DNA from 2 places in the Comamonas sp. A7-5 genome. Region 2 is predicted to be linked to the other one. Evidence: predicted binding sites of a transcription regulator. Region 2 holds the regulator's gene; the other holds the start of a gene.
The links. Region 2 encodes FNR, which switches genes on or off when oxygen is low (the NO sensors DNR and NnrR bind a similar motif). Its sites were predicted from a motif close to TTGATNNNNATCAA; they were not measured.

Region 1 (7,520 bases), 360 kb from region 2:
ATGGAGGCCGCTATCGCCGCCGCCGCCATTCCTGCTTTGTCAGCGAAGGCGATCAGGTGCAGCAGGTGCCTCATCGCGCCCACTGGCAGCCCGTGGAATACAACGCTCTGCATGGCGGCATGCAGCGCATGTTCGAGCCCATGCAGGACAGCACCACCACCAGCGCGGCCTGGCTGGCGATGATCAATGCCCTGGGCCAACTGGCCGATCAGGTGTTCTGCACCGACGAGCTGCATGAGCGCTGGTTTGTCGAGGCGCACCAGTTCCGCATCGACACCACGGACGGTATCGGCCGGCCCACGCCCGAAGGTGCGCACCGCGACGGAGTCGACCTGGTTGCCGTACTGCTGGTGGGGCGCAAGGGCGTCAAAGGGGGCGAGACCCGCGTCTTCGAGGCGAGCGGTCCCAACGGCCAGCGCTTCACGCTGACCGAGCCCTGGTCGGTGATGCTGCTCGACGATGCGCGCATGATTCATGAGACCACGCCGATTCAACCCGTCGAGCACGGCGGCGTGCGCGACACCCTGGTGCTGACCTATCGCCGCGGCAACTTCCAGGGTGCCGAGCTTCAGGAGCAGCAGGGTCAGGCTGCTTGATTGATCCGGACGGCTCTGTTCGGAAAATTTGAGCAAAACTGTAACGTGCTCAATACGTCAAAGTGACGTCATCAACACTGCATGATGCAGGCTTGTCGCGGCGAAGCTTTCGCCTCATCGAGTCTTCCCTGCATCCAACAAGCCAGATCAGCTGGCCAACGCCACGCCTTGCAGAGCGTGGTTTTTTATATGAATCGCTTTTACGCCCTTAGTATTTCAGTGCTGACCGCTCTTGTCACAGTAGCGGCCTGCAAGCCTTCGCAAGACCGTCCGGTGCAGGCGGCCTACACCAAGGAGCCCACGATCTACTTTCGCAATGGCCTTGAGATTACCCTTGGCGATGCCTCTGTACCGATTCACGGCGTGGAGGAATGCCCTTACGGTCTGGCCGCGCCGGCCGGGGCCGTGGTCGAGCTCAATGATGCCAAGTGCATTCGACTCTCGGACGATACCGAGCGGATCGTCGTGATGTTGGACATGCCGGGCGGCATCGTCCGGGAGGAATGGACTGTGCGCCGCGATGCGCCCAGCAAGCCCCATGAGCCAGCCTTCAAGAATGTATCCCTGCTGCGCCCAGACGGCACTCGCATCACGATCACCGACAAGTCCGACACTCTGCTGGACAAATGCTACGAATACCAGACGGCCCATGTCTGTATCTGAGCCAGACCTCAGTCAGCGTGAACTTCAGGGTTGATTCATGTCAGCACGCTGAGGCATGATGAGGGCAGACTCAACGCTATTTCAAGAGCGGCATCTGCCCCGGGCCTCTGGCTTGAGGCCCGTGTCGCCTGCAACCTGAAAGGAGAAACATATGTCCATGTTCAATCACATTCTGGTTCCGGTCGACGGCTCCAAGCCCTCCATGCTGGCGGCACACAAGGCCGCAGAGCTTTCCAAGGTCTTCGGCAGCGCCGTGACGGCGGTGTATGTGGTCGATCCCTATCCTTTCACCGGCGTGGGCGCCGACTTTGCCTACGGCCAGTCACAGTATCTGAGCGCGGCCACCGCCGAAGCCAACACCGCCCTGGATGCGGTCAAGGCCATCATGGATGAGGCAGGCGTGCCCGTGAAGACGCTGGTGGGCGAGGGCCATGCGGTGCATGAAGGCATTGTGCGCACCATGGAAAGCGTGGGTGCCGATCTCGTCGTCATGGGCTCGCAGGGGCGACGCGGCCTTGAGAAGCTGATGCTGGGCAGCGTCACGCAGCGCGTGCTTGGCGCCGTGCGTGTGCCGGTGCTGGTCGTGCGCGAGTGAGCGCGAGGCGGCTGCCCCATGAAGCAACGGCTCCTCAGGGAGCCGTTTTTCTTGTGAGCAAGGGTGCTCAGCGACTGAGCAGCCGGGCCAGCCAGCCTTTTTTCTTGCGCTGCAATTCCAGCTCCTGTAGCACTTCCGCTTTGAGTCGTTCTTTTTCTGCCGTGTGTCCGCTCTCTTTGGACATCATGCGCAGATAGACCTTGGCCGAGTCCACATAGCCATGGTCTTCGTTGCGGATGTGGTTGAACAGCCAGCGCGAGAGCATGCCATGCAGTTCGGCGGCCACATCCTCACCCGCATCGAAGCGGGTCTGCATCTCGATCACGCGGCGCGTGAACAGCTCGTGCACTTTTTTGTGCGGCCCTGCGAACATATAGCCGGCGCTCTCGATCAGGCTTTCCTCGAAGACGAAGTGCGAGACGGTGTAGTCGATCATCTCGCCGATGACATCGCCCAGCCCTTCGCGATCTGGCGAGCTGCGCAACTCGTAAAGCCGGTTGATGTAATCGACGATGCGGCGGTGCTGCCGGTCGATCTCCGCAATCCCGGTGTCCAGTTCGGGGACCCAGACCAGCAATGCCATGATGTTCTCCAGAAATTCAAGGGTTTCCGGAGAAGTATTCACGAGCCTGTCATATGCCGCATTGATTCAGATCAGGTCTATCCGCGCCAGGCAGGGCGGCGCGAATCCTGCGCGCCGCGTCGGGATGTCATTCGATCTTGGCGCCCGAGGATTCGACAACCTGTTTGGACTGCTTGAAGTCGGTCTGGAACATCTTGTCGAAGCTAGCTGCGCTCATGGACTGGGGCTCGGCGCCTTGGGTCAGAATGGCCTCGCGCACCTCGGGCATGGCCAGCAGCTTGTTCACTTCGACATTGACCTTGGTCACGATGGCTGCGGGTGTGCCCTTGGGCATGAACAGGCCGTACCAGGTACTTACATCAAAGCCCTTGAGACCGGATTCGGCCAGTGTTGGGGTGTCTGGCAGCGAGGACGAGCGCTTTGCCGAGGTCACGGCGATGGCGCGCAGCTTGCCGGCCTTGATCTGGGCTATGGCCGAGGGGACGGAGGACACCAGCAGATCCACATTGCCGGCCAGTGCATCCATCATCGCGGGGTTGGAGCCTTTATAGGGCACGTGAGTCAGATGAATGTCCGAGGCCTTTTCCAGCATCACGCCGGCCAGGTGGATGCTGGTGCCGTTGCCTGGCGAGCCGTAGGTGATCTTGGACGGGTTCTTCTTGGCTGCAGCCACCACGTCGGCCAGCGTCTTGTACGGCGAGTTGGCGGCCGTGGCGATCACGATGGGGGTGTAGGCCACATGAGCCACAGGGGTCAGATCCTTGCTGGGGTTCCAGGGCAGGTTCTTGTAGAGGTAGGGGCCAAGGACCACATTGTCCTTCTGGCCCATCACCATGTCATAGCCCGTGGGCGCTGCCTTGACGGCTTCGGTGATGCCGATGGTGCCGCCTGCACCCGCACGGTTGTCGGGCACCACGGTCCATTTGCTGACTTCGGTGAGCTTGCTGGCAATCACGCGCGAGAGGATGTCGGTGCCGCCGCCAGGTGGGAACGGCACGACCATGCGCACGGGCTTGTTGGGGTAGTCGGCTGCGGGGTCTTGTGCAGCGGCTGAAAAGCTCAGGCCCGCGCTTGCGATCACGGCTGTGCTGATGAGAATTTGGCGAATCATGAAAAAGAAGCTCCAGAGACGAACGGGGGAGCGCTGGCCCGCAAACAAGGGCGGCGCAGTCGCTGCTGGTGCCTGAGCCTTGAGCCCGGCAGCCAGAGTCACGGAAGGTGGGCTTTTCGATGATCGGGGACGGTGGTTCCGCCATCAATGGGTATTTGTCTTTACCGGGGAGCGCGAGCCATGCCGTACGGACATGATCGCCATCCGCACGCGCTGCACGACAGGGTTGCTGCCGTTGCTAGCACGGAGGCAGCGTACCGATCGGGTGTCGCTGTCTATGTGGCCCACGGGTGCGGATTGTGGATCTGCGCACAGCCTCGGAGGCTGCTGCAGACCAGTGGAAACATTCTGCCACGCATGAAAGACTTGCCAGGGCTTGGTTCGAGAATAGGCCGCGTCTGTTCCCAGATTTTTTGCTCGGGTCCGGTAGTTCACGGCAACAAGAGCTGCAGGTGCCTTTGGCCATTGGTTTGGATAAGGCGGTTGCAGCCATGTTTTGGAGTCCAGCCGCTCTGAGTGCTATCTCAAGCCTGGCGTACGTCGGCAACCACCTGGTCGCCGAAGTCCGGTCGTGCCAGCCAGGCCAGCACGCGGGCTGCGGCGTCATCGGCCGAGGTCAGCTGCCCGTTGCTGTGCAGACCAGCAAAACGGCCCACGTCAGGGAAGTCGGTTGAAGCTGCGCTGCGCAGTTGTACCTGCATATCGGTGTCGATGACGCCTGGCGCCAGAGACACAATGCGTGCGCCGTTGGGCTTGGCCGCCTCTTCCAGCGCCACGCAGCTGCTGAACTGGTCCATGCCGGCCTTGGCCGTGCAATAGCTGGCTTGCGAGGCCATGGCGCGGCGGCCCAGGCCCGAGGAGATATTGAGCACCTTGCGGGGAATCCGCCAGCTTTCGGTTGCTCCGAGAAAGGCTCCGGTCAGGGCCATGGGAGCCTCAAGACCCACGCGCAGGGCATTGATCATGTCGGCTGAAGGCACCTGGGACAGTGGCGCAATCTGCGGGATGACGCCCGCATTGTTGATCAAGGTGATGCTGGCCCATTCACGCGGATCTATCGTGCCCAGCCAGGTCGCCAGGCGCTGCGCAGCAGCAGCGCTTTGTGCCAGGTCCTGCTCCCATTGCAATAGCTGTGCAGGCTTGCTGGCGCTGGAGGCTGGGGCGGCGCTGGTCTTGCGGGCAATGCTCAGCAACTGATGGCCTTGCTGCAGCAGCTGCTGTCCCATGGACAGGCCCATGCCGCGAGAGCCACCGGTCAGAATCGTTAAATGCTTTGTCATGCGAAGCATCTTACGGTTGATTGAAGACAGAAAAGAGCAAGCCCCGCAAGACTTGCGTCCGGCGGGGCCTGGCAATGACCTCAGATGAGGTCAGCGAGCTGTCAATGACCCAGATAGGCCTTGCGCACCTCGTCATTGCTCAGCAGGTTGACACCGCTGTCCTCCAGCACCACCTTGCCGGTTTCCAGCACATAGCCTCGGTCGGCAATCTGCAAGGCGCGGTTGGCATTCTGCTCGACCAGGAACACCGTCACACCCGCTGCGCGGATGGTCTGAATGATCTCGAAGATCTGCGCAATGATGAGCGGCGCCAGGCCCAGTGTGGGTTCGTCCAGCAACAGCAGGCGCGGCTTGCTCATCAGTGCGCGGCCTATGGCCAGCATCTGCTGCTCGCCGCCCGACATGGTGCCCGAGCGTTGCGCTGCGCGCTCCTTCAAACGAGGAAAGAGCTTGAACACATGCTCGACGCCGTCGGCGATCTCGGCCTTGCTCAGGAAAAAGCCGCCCATCTGCAGGTTCTCGGTCACCGTCAGGTCCTTGAAGACACGACGGCCTTCGGGCGAGACGGCAATGCCGCGGCGCATGATGTGATGGGTTGACATCTGGGTGATGTCCTCGCCCTCGAACAGAATGCGCCCGCCGCTGGCACGAGGGTTGCCGCAGACCGTCATCAGAAGCGATGTCTTGCCAGCACCATTGCTGCCGATGAGGGTGACGATCTCGCCCTGATCGACATGCAGGCTGACATGATTGACCGCGCAGATCGCGCCGTAATGGGTGGAGACCTGCTCCAGTTGCAACATATGCTGGCTCATCAGGCCTCTCCCAGATAGGCCTTGATGACCCGTTCATCATTGCGAATCGCCTCGGGCAGGCCCATGGCGATGGGCTTGCCGTATTCCATGACCAGAATGCGCTCGGACACTCCCATGACCAGGCCCATATCGTGCTCGATCAGCAGCACGGCCACGCCGTACTGTTTGCGCAGATCGTCGATCAGATGCTGCAGGTCTTTCTTCTCCTGCGGGTTCAGGCCGGCGGCGGGCTCGTCCAGCATCAGCACGCGAGGCTTGGTGATCATGCAGCGCGCAATCTCCAGCCGGCGCTGGTGACCGTAGGCCAGATTGCCGGCCTCGCGGTTGGCAAACTGCCGCAGGCCCATCACGTCCAGCCATTGGAGCGCGTTGTCGATCTTTTCCTGTTCGGCACGGCGATAGCCTGGCGTGTTGAACAGGCCGCCGAGCAGCGTGGCGCGCGACTGGCGGTGCTGTGCGACCAGCAGGTTTTCCAGCGCCGTCATGCTCTTGAACAGGCGCACGTTCTGGAATGTGCGCACCACACCGTGGTTGGCGACCTGGTGGCTGCTGTGGCCTGCAATGCTCTGGCCGTCCAGAACGACCGAGCCGCCCGAGGGCTGGTAGAAACCGCTGATGCAGTTGAATACCGTGGTCTTGCCCGCGCCGTTGGGGCCGATGATGGCAAACACTTCCTGAGGGCGTACGTTAAAGCCCACGTTGTCCACGGCCAGCAGGCCGCCGAAGCGCATGCACAGGTCTTTGACTTCCAGCAAATACTCGCTCATGCGTTTGCCCTGCCTGTGGTTGTAGTTATTGAAATAATAGCGTTCAGGTGCAGCTTCATGACTTCACCTCCACTTGGTGTCGCTTCATGGGCAGCAGGCCCTGGGGACGCCAGACCATCATCAAAATCATGACCAGACCGAAGATCAGCATGCGGTATTCAGAGAACTCGCGTGCCAGCTCGGGCAGTACGGTGAGGATGATGGCAGCCACGATCACGCCCAGCTGAGAGCCCATGCCACCCAGCACCACAATGGCCAGAATCAGGGCCGACTCGATGAAGGTGAAGGACTCGGGATTGACGATGCCCTGGCGAGCGGCGAAGAAGGCGCCGCCGAAACCCGCGAACATGGCGCCCAGCGTGAAGGCCGAGAGCTTGATCTTCATGGGGTTGAGGCCCAGCGAACGGCAGGCGATTTCATCCTCGCGCAGCGCTTCCCAGGCGCGGCCTATGGGCATGCGGATCAGGCGGTTGCTGATGAACAGCGTCACCATGGCCAGCAGCAGGGCCATCAGATAGACGAAGATCACCATGTGCATGGAGTTGAACTCCAGACCGAAGAACTGATGAAAGGTCGTGCCGTCCTCGGTCAGGGGCGAGCGGGTCATGGGCAGGCCCAGCACCGTAGGCTTGGGAATGCTGGAGATGCCGTCGGGACCGCCCGTGAAGCTGGTCAGATTGGTCAGCAGCAGGCGGATGATCTCACCGAAACCCAGCGTCACGATGGCCAGATAGTCGCCGCGCAGGCGCAGCACGGGAAAGCCCAGCACGAAGCCGAACAGAGCCGAGGCTGCGCCAGCCAGCGGCAGCGCTTCCCAGAACGTCCAGCCAGCCCAGTGGAACAGCAGCGCATAGGTGTAGGCGCCCACGGCATAGAAGCCCACAAAGCCCAGGTCCAGCAGGCCGGCAAAGCCGACCACCACATTCAGACCCAGGCCCAGCATGACGTAAATCATGGCCAGAGTCGCGATGTCGACGGCATTGCGGCCTGCGAAGAATGGCCAGGAGGCGGCCATCATCAGTACCACAAAGATGACGACGTTGCGTGTGCCCGACTTCATCTGCGGGACTGCCGGCAGATTGACCTTGGGCAGCTTGCCAGCGAGCAGGG
Region 2 (7,520 bases):
GCCCAGGCCAGTGACCTTGAAGCCCTCGACGGACAGCTCGACCAAGCCATTGCGCTGCATCTCTGCCAGCGCATCCAGCTCCGCAGCGAAGTACTCGCGGAAATTGATAAGCCAGGCCTGCTCCATGGGCTCATACAGGACGGAGCCCTGGCACATGATGGACATGATGACGGCTCTGCGCACCAGATCGTCACGCGAAAGCGCCAGTCCGCGCTGCACGGGCAGCATGCCTCCATCGACGGCATCGTAGTACTCTTCAAGAGTCTTGACGTTCTGGCTGTAGGTCGCACCCACCTTGCCGATAGCCGATACGCCCAGTGCAATCAGATCGCAATCAGGCTGGGTGCTGTAGCCCTGAAAGTTGCGATGCAGGCGCCCCTGGCGCTTGGCAATGGCCAGAGAGTCGTCAGGCAGCGCAAAGTGGTCCATGCCTACATAGACATAGCCGCCATCCATGAATGCATCAATTGCGCCGGAGAGCATGTTCAGCTTGTCCTGCCCCACAGGCAGGTCTGCCGATTCGATGCGCCTTTGCGGCTTGAAGCGCTCGGGCAGATGCGCATAGGCATACAGTGCAATGCGATCGGGGCGCAGCTCATTGACCTGTGCCAGCGTGCGCGCAAAAGACTCGGGCGTCTGTCTGGGCAGCCCGTAGATCAGGTCCACATTGATGGAGACAAAGCCCAGGCGGCGTGCCTCGGCCACCAACGAAAAGACTTGCTCGGCGGGCTGCTCGCGATGCACCGCTTTCTGCACCGCGGGATCAAAGTCCTGCACGCCAAAGCTCAGGCGATTGAACCCCATGTCCTTGAGAGCTCTCAGCCGCTCGTTGCTGACGGTGCGCGGATCGACCTCGATGGAGTACTCGCCCGCGGGATCCAGCTTGAAATGTTCACGCATCAAAACCATCAGCTGCTGCAACTCGGCATCGCTGAAAAAGGTCGGTGTGCCTCCGCCCAGATGCAGCTGGCTTACGAGCTGACCTTTGCCGCAATGCTCGGTATGCATGGCCAGCTCGCGGCTCAGGTAGTCCAGATACTCGGCAGCCTTCTCGTGATGCTTGGTCACGATCTTGTTGCAGGCGCAGTAATAGCAAAGCGACTCACAGAACGGCACATGCACATAAACGGACAGGGGCAAAGCACGCGAGCCAGAATGCGTCTTGCGCTGCTTGAGTGCCAGTATGTAGTCGTCTGCACCAAAAGCCTCAACAAAACGGTCGGCTGTTGGGAACGATGTGTAGCGTGGGCCGGGGATATCAAAGCGGCTCAGCAACTCAGGCGTGACTGCGGTCATAACTGGGAGTTAGGGTGCGCCCACACTCTGTATAGAGCAGATTTCAATGGAAATCAGATCCTGAAAATCATGCCCAAAATAGGCAAAAGCGCATGTTTTTGAACGAATACAGGCAATGTGCCCCAAGGCAATCACCCTGTCCTTGATGAAAATCAAGAGACCTCAAGGCAAGTGCTGCGACAATTTGATCCATCTCATCTTCAACCACGAGGTCAATGACCAGCGCGACTCTCCACTCTGTGTCTGTCTGCGCCGTTGCAAAAAGCCCATGAATCTTCAGACCATCAAAGCATCCTGCTCCAACTGCAATCTGCGTGAACTGTGCATGCCCATGGGCCTGGACGATGAACAAATGGAGCGCATTGACGAGATTGTGGCCACGCGCCGCAAGGTCAAGCGCGGCGGGCTGCTGTTTCGCAATGGCGAAGAGTTCACCTCTCTGTATGCCATTCGAACCGGCTTCTTCAAGACCAGCGTGGCCACCGAAGACGGACGCGATCAGGTCACAGGCTTTCAGATGGCTGGCGAAATCATTGGTCTGGACGGCATCGTCAACGACCACCACACTTGTGATGCCGTGGCCCTGGAAGATGCCGAGGTCTGTGTCATGCCGTTTGACAAACTGGAGCAGCTCTCGCGCGAGGTCACGGCCCTGCAAAACCATGTGCACAAGGTCATGAGCCGCGAAATCGTGCGTGAGCATGGCGTGATGCTGCTGCTGGGCAGCATGCGTGCCGAAGAGCGCCTGGCGGCCTTTGTGTTGAACCTGGTCCAGCGCCTGTCGGCACGCGGCTTTTCCAAGTCGGAACTGGTGCTGCGCATGACGCGCGAAGAAATCGGCAGTTACCTGGGCCTCAAGCTCGAGACCGTGAGCCGCACCTTCTCCAAATTTGCAGAGGAAGGCATCGTGGAAGTCAAGCAGCGCCACCTGCGCATCCTGGATACCGAGGCGCTCAAACGCATCGTCAACAGCCAGCAATGCCAGAGCTGAACCGATTCGACAGACACTCTCAAGACAAAGCCCGCGGACAGCGGGCTTTTTTATCTGTGCGAATTAATCGGGCAGAGGCTCGGAAACGATGCCGCCATTGAGATCGCTGACGGAGCGCCCCAGCATCACCGTCATCGCACCTCCAATCAGCGTCACGACCCAGAAGGCAAAAAAAGCGACCGTATAGATGGCCTGGCGCGACCAGTCCAGTGGGGAGCCCAGCCAGTGCACATCCAGCGGGTCCACAAAGGCAAAAACCACCATCTCCATGATTGCCGCCGCCAGAAAGGCCGGCCAGACAATCCACATCCAGCGTCGAGCATCCATCCTGATTCTCCTTGGGCTGTGGGCTTGATCATATTTTGCACAACAGTGGTGACCGTTCATGCAGGACTGCGGGCATGCACCGTGGCGGGAAACCCTGAATTACTCTCTTTTCAGTAGCACCCTTCTCAATCCGAATATCAAAAAACCATTTACTTCTACATCAACGTTAGACGGTGCATGCGCAACACGCTCTGATTTTGATATCGGCAACAAAAAAGGCCGCAAAAGCGACCTTGGCGAAGCAAGCGCCGGAGCGCTCAGCGATCCAGCGGATGATCCTTGGCTGGCGTGGCCGCATGATTGCGGCCGGTGACTGCTGGGGCCAGGCTTTTTTCACTTTCGCTCAGGCGCTGGTTGATTTCCATGCCATGGCGGTAGTAGTCGGGGTCAATCACGGGATCGGGCCTGCTCAGTGCGATGTATGCGGTGACAAAGCCGGCAATCACCACGATCACCGGGCCGGCGATGATGAGCCAGACATGGGCAAACTTCCACCAGGGCTTGCCGTCCTCGGGGTGGATGATCTTGGCCGTTTGCGAGACCTTGGCTTGTGCTGCCGACATGATGAAACCTCTTTCCAAAATTCTGACCACCCAGGCACGCATGGCAGGGTGGCATAAATTGTTGCCGATTGGCGGTGCCCTTGTCCGGCCTCCGTGATGGCTCACGAAGACCGGCAAGACCTGGCATTAACGCGGCACCAGGAACACCGTCTTCTCGGAAATACGCCCTGCTCCGGCAGTCACTGCGTCCACATTGAAGTGTACGGGGTGCGAGCCGGGAGTTGCCGAGCCATACGGAATCTGCAGCCGCACCGCAATGCCGCGTGTCTCTGCAGGGCCAACGCTCACTTCCTGCTCGGATGCGACTTCCAGATTCTCCAGGCCTACGGCGCTGATACGGTAGCGCTGCTCGGACTCGGTGGCGTTCATGATCTGCAGACGGTAGACGTTCTCCAGCTTGCCGCCCGCCACGATGCGCGAAAGCGCAGCACGGTCGCGAATCACATCGACCTTGAGCGGCTCGCGCAGCACCAGACTGGCGATCATGGCGGCGCTGAGGGCCACCAGCACGGCCGAGTAGATCAGCACACGCGGGCGGAAAATGCGGCGAATCACCTGCACCTGCTTCCAGGCCTTGGCTACGGCATTCTGAGTGGTCAATCGGATCAGGCCACGCGGATACTCCATCTTGTCCATCACGGAGTTGCAGGCATCGATGCACAGACCGCAGCCAATGCACTCGTACTGCAGTCCTTTGCGGATATCGATACCCACGGGGCAGACCTGAACGCAAAGCTTGCAATCTATGCAGTCCCCCAGGCCCTGTGCCTTGTAGTCAACGTCTTTCTTGCGCGGGCCGCGAGCTTCACCACGTTCGGCGTCGTAGCTGACGATCATGGTGTCCTTGTCGAACATGGCACTCTGAAAGCGTGCATAGGGACACATGTACTTGCAGACCTGCTCGCGCATATAGCCGGCGTTGCCGTAGGTGGCGAAGCCGTAGAACGCCACCCAGAAAATCTGCCAGTTGCCCTGGAAGGCCATCAGCTCCACACCCAACTCACGGATGGGCACGAAGTAGCCGACAAAGGTGAAACCTGTCCAAAGAGACAGAACGATCCAGAGAAACTGCTTGAGCGACTTTTTCCAGATCTTCTCCAAAGTCCAGCCGCTCTTGTCGATACGCATGCGGGCACTGCGATCGCCTTCGACCTTGCTTTCGATCCACATGAAGATCTCGGTGTAGACCGTCTGCGGACAGGAGAAGCCGCACCACAGGCGCCCGGCTACGGCGGTAAACAGGAACAGCCCCAGCGCGCTGATGATCAGCAGCCCCGTCAGATAGATGAAGTCCTGCGGGTACAGCACCAGTCCGAACAGATAGAAGCGCCGGGCCCCCAGATCGAACAGCACCATCTGGCGCTCGCCCCACTGCAGCCAGGGCAGGCCGTAGAAGACGATCTGGGTCAGAAACACCATGGCCCAGCGCCACCGTGAGAACACGCCACTGATTGAGCGTGAGTACACTTTTTGCTCGGAAGCGAACATAGGCACCAGCTCAGGCCCGCCCTCATGAGGCTCAGGCGTGATCGGTATGACTTTTCGGGGCTTCCCCTGATCGCACGGCATCGCAGTTCCTTAATATTTTTGTAATTACTGAAAATTGAAACGCAAAAAAGGCGGTGCCAGGGCACCGCCTTTTCAAAACGCATTACTTCTGGTTTTGCGTATTCGAAAGACTCCAGACATAGGAGGCCAGCACGGCAATTTGAGCCTCCGTCAACTTCTCTTTCTGGGCAGGCATCTCATTGTGCTTGCCGTTGTTGACGATGTTCACGATTGCCGCCTCGCCCCAGCCATGCAGCCAGATGTCGTCGGTCAGGTTGGGCGCTCCCAGCGCGGGGTTGCCCTTGCCGTCCATGCCGTGACAAGCCGCACAGGCCACGAATTTGGACTTGCCTTGCGAAGCCTTGACGGCATCGTGAGGGCTGCCCGACAGGCTCAGCACATAGTGCGCCACATTGCGCACATCTTCCGCCGAGCCCACGGCTGCCGCCATGGGCGGCATCATGCCGATACGGCCGTTGGTGATGGTCTCCCTGATCTTCTCGGGAGATCCGCCATGCAACCAGTCGCCGTCCGCCAGATTCGGGAAGGACTTGCTGCCGCGAGCGTCAGAGCCGTGGCATTGCGCACAGTTGTTCATGAACAGACGCTCGCCAATGGCCATGGCCTGGGGATCCTTGGCCATTTCTTCGGTGGGCATGCTGGTGAACTTGGCATACAGAGGCTCCAGGTCCGCCTTGGCCTTGGCCATTTCCTTGTCGTAGGCGCCGGTCTGGCTCCAGTCCAGCTTGCCGCCGAAGCCGCCCAGACCTGGGTAGACCACAAGATAGCCCAGGCTGAAAACCACGGTGATCACGAACAGACCCATCCACCACTTGGGCATGGGGTTGTTGAGTTCACGCAGGTCTTCGTCCCAGACATGGCCTGTGGTGTTGTCGCCCGAGGGAACGACCTTCTTGCGGGCCACCAGAATCAGCAGCAGCAAGCAGCCAAAGATGCCGATCAGCGTAATCGCCGCGACATACACCGACCAGAAATTGTTAATGAAATCGCTCATGGGATGTTCTCGTTGTGGTGATCAGACTCAGTCTTCCAGGAATGGAACCTGAGCTGCCTCGTCAAAACGGGCCTGGTTGCGGCGGGCATACGCCCACCACCAGATGCCCACGAAACACGCCAGCGATGCCAGCGTGGCCACGATACGCATGGTGGTGATATCCATTTCCAGCCCTTTCTCTCTTACTTGACGGCGCGACCAAGGACCTGCAGATAGGCAATCACTGCCTCCATCTCCGTCTTGTCCTTGACCTCGGCCTGAGCACCGGCGATTTCCGCATCGGTGTACGGCACGCCCACCTTGCGCAGCGCGCTCATGCGCGTTGCCACGGCCGTGTCATCCACCTTGTTGGCTTCCAGCCAGGGGTAAGCAGGCATGTTGGACTCGGGCACCACGTCACGCGGGTTGTTCAGGTGGATGCGATGCCATTCGTCGCTGTACTTGCCGCCCACGCGATGCAGGTCGGGGCCGGTACGCTTGGAGCCCCACTGGAACGGGTGGTCGTAGACGAACTCGCCAGCCACCGAGTAGTGGCCATAGCGCATGGTCTCGGCGCGGAAGGGGCGGATCATCTGCGAGTGGCAGTTGTAGCAACCCTCGCGCAGATAGACGTCGCGCCCCATCAGCTGCAACGGCGTGTAGGGCTTGAGACCCGCCACGGCTTCGGTCGTGGACTTCTGGAAGAACAGCGGCACGATTTCGACCAGGCCGCCAATGGTCAGCACGAACAGCGTCAGCGCGATCAGCAAAAAGTTGCTGGTCTCGATCTTCTCGTGCGAAAAGCTCTTGGGAGCTGCGTTATTTTGATCAGACATTGCTTTTGCTCCTCAATGCTCAGGCGTGAGCCACCACGGCAGGCACTGCCACCTTGACGGAACGGCCGGCCATTGCGGTCTTCCAGGTGTTCCATGCCATCACCAGCATGCCGCCCAGATACAGCAGACCGCCAGTCACGCGAATCACATAGAAGGGATAGGTCGCCTTCACGCTTTCCACGAAGGTGTAGGTCAGCGTGCCGTCGGGGTTGACAGCGCGCCACATCAGGCCCTGCATCACACCGGCAATCCACATTGCGGCGATGTACAGCACGATGCCGATGGTCGCCATCCAGAAGTGCAGCTCGATCGCGGGCACGGAGTGCATCTTCTCGCGGCCGAACAGACGAGGGATCAGGTAGTACAGAGAGCCCATGGTGATCAGACCCACCCAGCCCAGAGCGCCGGAGTGCACGTGGCCCACGGTCCAATCGGTGTAGTGGCTCAGCGCGTTCACGGTCTTGATGGCCATCATCGGGCCTTCGAAGGTGGACATGCCGTAGAACGACAGGGACACGATCAGGAAGCGCAGGATGGGATCGTCGCGCAGCTTGTGCCAGGCACCCGACAGCGTCATGATGCCGTTGATCATGCCGCCCCAGCTGGGAGCCAGCAGGATCAGCGAGAACACCATGCCCACGGACTGAGTCCAGTCAGGCAAAGCGGTGTAGTGCAGGTGGTGAGGACCCGCCCACATGTACGTGAAGATCAGCGCCCAGAAGTGCACGATCGACAGGCGATACGAATACACGGGACGGCCCGCCTGCTTGGGGATGAAGTAATACATCATGCCCAGGAAGCCGGCGGTCAGGAAGAAGCCCACGGCGTTGTGCCCGTACCACCACTGAACCATCGCATCCTGCACGCCGGCGTAAGCCGAGTAGCTCTTCATCCAGCCGGCGGGGATGGAAATATTGTTGACGATGTGCAGCAGGGCCACGGCCAGAATGAAAGCACCGAAGAAC

Region 1: the regulator FNR is predicted to act here: its motif matches at 1,290-1,303, upstream of AAIL67_RS00360 (universal stress protein).

What each region holds. Positions count from the first base shown of each region.
Region 1 is NZ_JBCPWO010000001.1:75,223-82,742, reverse strand. It holds gene AAIL67_RS00370 (2OG-Fe dioxygenase family protein) at 1-596, shown strand, start outside; gene AAIL67_RS00365 (hypothetical protein) at 786-1,259, shown strand; gene AAIL67_RS00360 (universal stress protein) at 1,417-1,854, shown strand; gene AAIL67_RS00355 (bacteriohemerythrin) at 1,922-2,479, opposite strand; gene AAIL67_RS00350 (tripartite tricarboxylate transporter substrate binding protein) at 2,565-3,548, opposite strand; gene AAIL67_RS00345 (SDR family NAD(P)-dependent oxidoreductase) at 4,073-4,837, opposite strand; gene AAIL67_RS00340 (ABC transporter ATP-binding protein) at 4,930-5,643, opposite strand; gene livG (high-affinity branched-chain amino acid ABC transporter ATP-binding protein LivG) at 5,643-6,410, opposite strand; gene AAIL67_RS00330 (high-affinity branched-chain amino acid ABC transporter permease LivM) at 6,466-7,520, opposite strand, start outside.
Region 2 is NZ_JBCPWO010000001.1:434,439-441,958, forward strand. It holds gene hemN (oxygen-independent coproporphyrinogen III oxidase) at 1-1,296, opposite strand, end outside; gene fnr (fumarate/nitrate reduction transcriptional regulator Fnr) at 1,565-2,287, shown strand; gene AAIL67_RS01970 (hypothetical protein) at 2,351-2,614, opposite strand; gene AAIL67_RS01975 (FixH family protein) at 2,872-3,177, opposite strand; gene ccoG (cytochrome c oxidase accessory protein CcoG) at 3,304-4,746, opposite strand; gene ccoP (cytochrome-c oxidase, cbb3-type subunit III) at 4,829-5,740, opposite strand; gene AAIL67_RS01990 (CcoQ/FixQ family Cbb3-type cytochrome c oxidase assembly chaperone) at 5,768-5,905, opposite strand; gene ccoO (cytochrome-c oxidase, cbb3-type subunit II) at 5,923-6,555, opposite strand; gene ccoN (cytochrome-c oxidase, cbb3-type subunit I) at 6,575-7,520, opposite strand, start outside.